Regions from separate parts of the Thermaerobacter litoralis genome, predicted to be linked through region 2. Evidence: riboswitches for the same ligand, from Rfam matches in the RefSeq annotation. Region 2 holds a riboswitch; the other holds the start of a gene.

Region 1 (4,183 bases), on a different contig from region 2:
GCGCATCAGGGGGGAGGCCCATGCGGGCCATCGGAGCAAAGGGAAAGGGAATCAAGCCGTTTAGGAATCAAAGCCCTACGGCATAAAAACCCTACGGCCGCAGGCGGTTGATCAGCCCCATCATCTCGTCGCTGGTCCACACCGCCCGGGCGTTCAGCTGGTAGGCCCGCTGGGCTGCCAGGAGTCGGGTCATCTCCGTGGCCAGGTCCACGTTGGACTGTTCCAGCATGCCCTGGCGAATCCGCCCAGCGCCCCCTTGACCGGGCGGCACCGCGACCAGCGGCCCTCCGGCGGGGGCGAACAGGCCGTCACCCCGCCCTTCCAGCGCGTCGGGCGCGGCGGGAACAACCAGGGCCAGCCGGCCCGCCACCACCTCCCGGCCGTCCGCCAGGACCGCCCGCACCTCCCCGTCCGGCGTCACCACCCAGCTGCGGGAGCCGGGCGGGAGGGTGAGGGGCTGCCCATCGTCGGCCAGGAGCGGCCGCCCGGCGCCGTCGGTGACCCACAGCGCCTCGCCGGCGGGGGCCGGGCCGGTCTCGGGGCCCGGGCCGGGCGGGGGCACCGTTCCCGGGGGCTGGGCCGGCGGGAGGCCCGGCCCCGCCTGGCCGGCCGGCCACGGGCTCGCCGTGAAGTGGCCGCCCCGCGTCAGCAGGATCTCGCCGCTGGCCGGATCGACCACCTGGAAGAACCCGCCCCCTTCGATGGCGAGGTCCCAGGGGGAATCCGACGCCTGCAGCGGCCCCTGGCGCCAGAGCCGGGGCGTCGCCGCCAGGCGCACGCCGTGTCCGGCCTGCACGCCGCCGGCCGCGGCGGCGGCCGGTTCCACCGGCACCTGGACGGCCGCGTAGACCAGGTCGGCGAAATCCGCCCGGGCGGCCTTGAACCCGGGGGTGTTGACGTTGGCCAGGTTGTTGGCGGTGAGGTCGACCTGCCGGGCCGCCGCAGCCATGCCCGCCGCCGACGACCACAGGGCGCGCTGGATCATGTCACCCGCCCCACTTCCTGAATGGCGAGCCCCAGGGTCTGGTCCTGGGCCTGGACCGCCCGCTGGGCCGCTTCAAAGGCCCGGTAGTTGGCCAGCATCGTGACGACCACCTGGACGGGGTCCACGTTGGATTGTTCGAGGACCCCCTGCCGCACGGGGGTGGCGGCAGGCACCGGCGGGCCGGAGGCCGCCGTCGCCTCCCAACGGTTGTCGCCGGCCCGGCGGAGGCCTGCGGGGTTGGCGAAGGTGACCCGGGCGATGGTCCCGACCACCACGTCGCCCACCCGCACCTGCCCGCCGGGGTCGACGGTGAAGTCGCTGGTTCCCACCAGCAGCGGCAGGCCGTTGGTGTCGAGGACGGGCGAGCCGTCGGGCGCCTGGAGATAGCCTTCCGGGCCCACGGTGAAGTTGCCGGCCCGGGTGAAGGCCGGGCCTGTAGGCCCCTGGACCACGAAGAACCCGTCGCCCTCCAGCGCCAGGTCCTGGGGCCGCCCGGTCTCCAGCCAGGGCCCGGCCCCCATGTCGGCACCGGGTTCGGCCACCACGACGCCGGTCCCCAGCGGCCCCACGGGTGCCGCCCCGGTGCCGTCAAGGCGCGACAGCAGCAGGTCGGGGAAGGCCTCGGTGACGTTGCGGCTGGCCTTGTAACCCGGCGTGTTCACGTTGGCCAGGTCGCCGGCCAGGCGCTCCTGCTGCAGAACCCGGGCCAGCATCCCGCTGGCGGCGGTGTACAACCCGCGCAGCACCCCGCCATCCCTCCCCTCTCAACCGGGGACGACCTGGTGAGCCACGGCCCCAGGCGCCCCGGCCGCCGACGGTCCGTCGGCGCTCCCCCGGCTTTCACGGCCCCCCTAAGCAAAACCCCCGGCGGCTGCCGGGGGTGAAGGGCTTTCCAACGCCAGGCCGGGTGCTGCGGCCTTCCCGCATGAAGGAGGCACCCGGTGCCGGATCGGTCTCCACCCGTTCGGCAGCCCGGCCGTCGTAGCAGGCGCGGCGGCGCCCCGGGGCCCATCGCGGGCGCCCCTTCCAGGACCGCCGGCCGCATCCTGCGGTAGACCCGTGGCTTTGCGCCCCCGCCTTTCGGCGGGTTTGCCCTTTCGCGGCGTGGCCGCTTTCCTCGGCGATTCGACGCCGGTCGCACGGTTCCTGCCGGGTTTCGCCAGAAAATGTCCAACGCCCCGAGGCGGGCGCCTGTTCCTCCCCCGAGGCGGGGGCCGGTCCATCCCCCGGTGGGGGGCCGGCTCATCCCCCGAGGTGGGGGCCGGTTCATCCAGCGATGAGGACGCCGTCCAGCCGGTCCAGCATGCTCAGGGCGACGCCGGTGCCCAGCGCCACGGTGAGCAGGGGTTGCTCCGGCCGCACCACCGGCAGGCCCGTCGCCCGGGCGATCCGCCGGTCCAGGCCCCGCAGCAGGGAGCCGCCCCCTGTCAGGACCAGGCCGCGGTTCAGGATGTCGGCCGCCAGCTCGGGCGGAACCCGCTCCAGGATGCCGCGCAGGGCCGTGATCAGGGCGGCGAGGGGCTCGTCCAGGGCCTGCTGGACCTCGGCGGCCGAGAGGTACAAGGTCCGGGGCAGGCCGGTGACCAGGTCGCGGCCGCGCACCTCGAAGCGCTCCCCCTCGTCGTCGGGAGGCTCGGCGCTGCCGATGGCGATCTTGGCCTGTTCGGCCGTCCGCTCCCCGATCAGCACGTTGTACCGGCGCTTGACGTAACGGACGATGGCCTCGTCGAAGGTGTCACCCCCGACCCGGGTCGAACCGGCCACCACCACGCCGCCCAGGGATAGGACGGCGATGTCCGTGGTGCCGCCCCCCACGTCGACGACCATGTGGCCACCGGGCTCGTGGATGTTCAGGCCCGCCCCCAGGGCCGCGGCGACCGGTTCTTCCAGAAGATAGACCTTGCGGGCGCCAGCCTCGTAGCCCGCTTCGATGACGGCCCGGCGCTCCACCGTCGTCACGCCCGAGGGCACGCAGACCACCATGCGCGGCCGCACGCCGAGGCGGCGGGGCATGGCCCGCTGCAACAGCATCTTGAGCAGGGTTGCCGTGGCGGTGAAGTCGGCGATCACGCCGCCCCGGAGCGGGCGGGCGGCGACGATGTGGCCCGGCGTGCGGCCCAGCATCCGGTGGGCCTCCGACCCGACGGCCAGGACCCGCCCCGTTTCGCGGTCGATGGCCACCACCGACGGCTCGTTGAGCACGATGCCCCGGCCTTCGACGAAGACCAGCGTGTTGACCGTCCCCAGGTCAACCCCCAGGTCCCGGACGAACCCGACCATGACTTGTCCCCCTCCTGACCGCCCGGGCACCGCTGGGGCGGCGGCGGGGTGACCGGCGGGGTCGGCGGCCGCCGGTGGCCGCGCCAGGGCCTCGGGGCTGGCAGGGATCGCTGACAACGGCTTGGCTTTAACAACGGCCTGGGTAAGAGGTTGCCATGACGGATTTCTTTGCCATCGGGCCGGGTTCCTCTTGACGGCAAAAGGCCGCCCGGAGAGGACGGGCGGGCGGAAACCGGGGTTGTCCCTCCCCTGGCCAGGGTGCGGGGGTCGAGGACCGTTGCGGGACAGGTCCTCCTTGCGGCGGGAAGGAAGGTGGCCGGGCTGCAGGCCGGTTGATGCCGGGTCGGACCCGGCGGGCCGCCGCCACGGCCGTGTTCGACTGGGGGCCAGGGCCGGTGCGGGCAGGGACGGCGCTCAAGCCCCGACGGGCGGTTCCGACGGAGCTTGCTCGGGTTCCTGGCCCCGCTGTTCCTGCAGGTACTTGAGGCGCGTGGCCTCACCGCCCCGCAGGTGACGCTCCGCTTTGTTGGTCTCCAGCACCTGGTGGACCTTGGCCGCCAGCTGGCTGTCGATCTTGGGCAGGCGCTCGGTGACGTCCTTGTGGACGGTGCTCTTGGAGACACCGAACACCTTGGCTGCTTCGCGCACGGTGGAGCGGGTGCGAGCGATGTACGTGCTCACCTCCACCACGCGCTTCCAGATGTAGTCCTTCACCGACCTGCCCCCTTCGCCCTGGTCTGGTACCATCTATATGAGGGCGTTAGGCAAACATACCTTGGCCGCAGGCCCGCGCACGGCTTCGGACGAGCGGACAGGCCGGATTGCGACGGCAGGGACGTTGGGGGGCCGGGCACCGGAGGGTTGGGCGCCCCGCGGCTGCGGACCGGGGGCGGTGGGGCCGGGCGGGCGGCAAGCCCG
Region 2 (4,183 bases):
CCGGGACGCCCGCGTCCGGAGTGACCTACCGGGACCTGCCGGGACCCGCCGGGAGCTGCCGGGACGCCCGCGTCCAGAGACGCCCTCAGCCGAAGGCGGCGGCGATGGCGGCTTCCAGGTCGGCCCACAGGTCGTCCGCGTCCTCGATCCCCACGCTCAGGCGCAGCAGCGAGGGGGGCAGGTGTTCCTGCCCCGGGACGGCCGCCCGCCGCTCGATGGTCGACTCCACCCCGCCCAGGCTGGTGGCGTGGCGGATCAGCCGCAGGTGGCGGCAGACGGCATCGGCTTCCGCCGCTCCCCCGTCGAGATCGAAGGCGATCATCGTGCCAAACCCCCGCATCAGCCGCCGGGCCACGGCGTGGCCGGGGTGGGAGGGAAGGCCGGGGTAGCGCACCCGCGTCACCCGGGGGTGCTCCGCCAGGCGGGCGGCCAGCACGGCGGCGTTGTGCTGGGCGCGCTCCAACCGCACGGCCAGGGTGCGGGCGCCCCGCACGGCCAGGAAGGCCTCCAGCGCCCCCGGGGTGGCGCCGTGCAGTTCCCGCGACCGGCGCAGGGCATGCCAGAGGGCCTCGTCCCGGGTGACGGCGACCCCCGCCATCAGGTCGGAGTGGCCTCCGATCAGCTTGGTGGCCGACTGCACCGAGACGGTGACCCCCCACTCCAGGGGACGCTGGTTGAGCGGGGTCGCGAAGGTGTTGTCGACGGCCAGGATGGCGCCCGGCTTGCGGGGCGCGGCGGCAATCACGTCCACCTCGGCCACCGCCAGCAGGGGATTGGACGGCGACTCCAGCCAGAGCAAATCGGCCTCCCGGCACGCCTGAACCCAGCCCGCGGTGTCGGCCACGGCCAGCCGCTCAACCCGCCACCGGCCGAGCCGGGCGCCCTCCGCCGCCAGGGCCGCCACCCCTTGGTAACAATCGTCGGGGATCACCACCCGGGCGCCCGCCGGCAGCTGGTCGAAGATGGCGGCGATGGCCGCCATGCCCGAGGCGAAGGCCACGGCCCGGCCACCCTCCAGTCCCCCGACCAGCTCCTCCAGCGCCGCCCACGTGGGCGTTCCGTCGTCGCGGGCATAGGCGGGGCCCGCTCCCAGGATGAAGTTCGAGGCCAGCACCGGCGGCACGTTGAGGGGCTGGCCGGGTTCCACCGGGCGCCCGGCGGCCACCAGCCAGGTGGCCGTCGACCAGGGACGCCCGTCCGTGCCCGGCGTTCCGGACCCGGCAGCCGCGGTCTCACCCGCCATGGTCTCACCTCCCAAAGAGCTGCCGCCCGGCCACCGGCCGTGCCCTGGCAAATCCCTCCGTCGCGTGGGAGGGGCCCAAAACCAGGACCGGGGTCCCAAAATTTTTGTCGCAGTTAGAAGGAATGACCAGGCCGTTGCAGAATCATGTCGACCAGTGCCGGTGGATGCCCACCGATAACTGAATACTTTTCGGGGGTTGGCCGTTCCTTGTGTCCCCGGGCCCCTGTTGCAGCCGGGCCGAAGCGGCCGAAACGGCCGGCGACGCCCCGGGCCGGTCCGGCCCCAACCGGCGGGTCCGGTCCAAACCGGTGGCGGCCCGGACCTTGGAGGCGGCAACCCCCCGCGGCAGCGACAAAGGCACCCCTGCCGAAAGGCAGGCTCGCAAAGTCACGGGTCTAAGGTCCCGCTCCGGCGGGGCTATGACGGCCGGACTGCCGAACGCTGCGTGGTGGAACTCGCCAGACCCCGGCTTCCGCCCGTGGTGCCGATGCGCGCCGCGGGCGGCTTGTCTTTTTCGGGTTCGTCAAGGCTGGGCCGGTTCTTCCCGCCTACCGGCGGGCGAACGGGCGGGCGGGCCGCCGGCCGGCGGGCGGGCGGCGTGACCAAGGGGGTGGATCCCATGTGGGGAGGCATCAACGACCAGCTGGCGGCAGGCCTGGAGGTCCTGGCCCTGCGCCAGCGGCTCCTGGCGCAGAACGTGGCCAACGCCGAGACGCCCGGTTACAAGCGGTACGACCTGGATTTCGCCCGGGCCCTGGAGGCGGCCCTTCAGGGCACCGGCGGCGCCCCGGGACCCGCGGGCACGGCGCCCGGGAGCGCGGCCCCCGGGGCGCTGCCCCTGGCCGTCACCCATCCCGGCCACCTCCCGGGCCGCCCGGCCGCGTCCGGGCCGGCGGCGGCCGTCTACCGCGAGACGGGTACGGCCTTGCGCAACGACGGCAACAACGTGGACCTGGACGCCGAGATGGCCCGGCTGGCGGAGAACGGCATCCACTACCAGGCCCTGGTCCGGCAGCTCTCCGACCGCATCGCCCTGTTCCGGACCGTGATCGCCGAAGGGAGGCGGTGAGGGTGCCCGGGATGTTCGGCACCTTCGACATCGCAGCCAGCGGGATGACGGCCCAGCGGTTGCGGCTTGACCTGATCGCCAGCAATCTGGCCAACGTCGACAGCACCCGGACGCCCCAGGGCGGCCCCTACCGCCGGCTCGTGCCCGTCTTCCAGGAGCGGGCCGTGCCCTTTGCCCAGCTCTTGCGCGAGCGGGCAGCGGCCGGAACGGGTGGGGTCGAGCCGGCGGTCCCGCCGGCGGCGGCTGGGGGCGCACCCGGCGTCGCGGCGGCAAGGGGCGGGCCCCTGGCCGCGCCGTCCGGGGCCTGGCGGCTCCCGGGACGAACCGGCCCGGGGGAGGCCGGCGTCCCCGGCGGGGTCCAGGTGGCCGCGGTGGTGGCCGACCCCGCCCCGCCCCGCCTGGTCTACGACCCCGGGCACCCGGACGCCGGCCCGGACGGGTACGTGGCCTACCCCAACGTGGACCCGCTGGTGGAGATGGTCAACCTCCTGGCCGCGACCCGGGCCTACGAGGCCAACGTGGCGGTGTTCAGCGCCGCCCGCACCCTGGCCCTGCGGGCGCTGGAGATCGGCCGCGGCTGAGCCGGCCTGGACCAGGGGCCGGCGGTCCGGCGGGCCAGCAGGGCCCAGGGGAACGCGGGCCGGAAGCCGGGGCGCGCCGCCGGGCGCCCAGCGGGGCCGGCCCCGGGGCGGTCCCAGGCGCGGCTGGCGCGGGCGGGCACCGGCCAAGACCGTGATGACCGAGGGAGGAGGCGTGGCGACCCATGGGACCTTGGGGTGTGGAGCCCATCCAGCGGCCGGCGTGGCCGGGCGCCGCAAATCGGGTGGCGGGGGGCAGCGCCAGCGCGAGCCCTGCCGGCCCCCTGGCGCCCGGGGATCCGGCGGGGATCGCCCCCGCGGGAGCCGGTTCGTCCGAGGCGGGAGGGGGCGTGGGGGCCACCTTCCTGCAGGAGCTGGCCCGGGCGCTGGAGCGCCTGGAGGGCGTGGCCGGCCAGGCCGACGCCATGGCCCAGCGCCTGGTCACGGGCCAGGTGGAGGACTTGTCCCAGGTGATGGTGGCCAGCGAGAAGGCGCGGCTGGCCATCGAGCTGGCCGTCCAGCTGCGGAACAAGGCGCTGGAGGCCTACCAGGAGATCATGCGGATGCCGGTCTGACGGGCCCGATGGGGTTGAACGGGTGGGCTCCGGCTTCGTCCGGTTGAATCCCCGGTCCGCGGCGCGGGTCGATGAGGAGGCGGCGGAGGCACCATGCCGGTGGCACAGCTGCGGCAGCTTCCCCAACAATTCCTCGCCTGGTTCCGGCAGCTCAAGGCGCCGGCCCGCTGGGTCGTGGTGGGGACCGCGGTGCTGGTCCTGGGCGGGTTGCTGGCCCTGGCTCTGGCCGGTCGCGGGGGGACCCAGTGGGAGCCCCTCTTCACCCGGCTGGACCCGGCCGATGCGGCGGCCATCGTCGGGCAGCTGGAGGAGCAGGGCGTGCCCTTCCAGCTGGCCGAAGGCGGGCAGGCGATCCTGGTCCCGGCGGAGGCGGTGGACCGGCTGCGGCTGGACCTGGCGGCCCAGGGCCTGCCCCGGGAGGGGACGGTGGGCCTCGAGCTGATGGAGAGGATGCCCATGGGGGCCACCGAGTTCGAGCGCCAGGTCCAGTACCTGCGGGGTCTGCAAGGGGAGCTGGCCCGGACCATCGGCCGCTTGGAGGGGGTCGAAGCCGCCCGTGTCCACGTGGTGCTGCCGGAGGAGAGCCCCTTCGCCGGCGAGCGGCGGCCGGCCACGGCGGCCGTCCTGGTCCAGCTCAAGCCTGGGGCCGAGCTGGGCCCCGAGCAGGTGCGGTCCATCATGCACCTGGTCGCCTCGGCGGTGGAGGGGCTCAAGCCCG

What was found. Region 2 has a riboswitch for cyclic di-GMP ahead of ACYQ02_RS02510 (flagellar basal body rod protein FlgB). Riboswitches for the same ligand answer to the same signal wherever they lie in the genome.
Region 1: linked by a shared signal. The riboswitch ahead of ACYQ02_RS11690 (flagellar hook-basal body protein) and the one ahead of ACYQ02_RS02510 (flagellar basal body rod protein FlgB) in region 2 are both predicted to bind cyclic di-GMP.

The regions. Positions count from the first base shown of each region.
Region 1 covers NZ_BAAIES010000011.1:234,330-238,512, forward strand. Annotated here, with positions in the region: gene ACYQ02_RS11685 (flagellar hook-basal body protein) at 92-985, opposite strand; gene ACYQ02_RS11690 (flagellar hook-basal body protein) at 982-1,731, opposite strand; cyclic di-GMP riboswitch class I at 1,949-2,089, opposite strand; gene mreB (rod shape-determining protein) at 2,252-3,265, opposite strand; gene spoIIID (sporulation transcriptional regulator SpoIIID) at 3,680-3,979, opposite strand.
Region 2 covers NZ_BAAIES010000004.1:156,850-161,032, reverse strand. Annotated here, with positions in the region: gene ACYQ02_RS02515 (trans-sulfuration enzyme family protein) at 86-1,243, opposite strand; cyclic di-GMP riboswitch class I at 1,590-1,682, shown strand; gene ACYQ02_RS02510 (flagellar basal body rod protein FlgB) at 1,863-2,312, shown strand; gene ACYQ02_RS02505 (flagellar basal body rod protein FlgC) at 2,324-2,893, shown strand; gene fliE (flagellar hook-basal body complex protein FliE) at 3,076-3,465, shown strand; gene fliF (flagellar basal-body MS-ring/collar protein FliF) at 3,559-4,183, shown strand, end outside.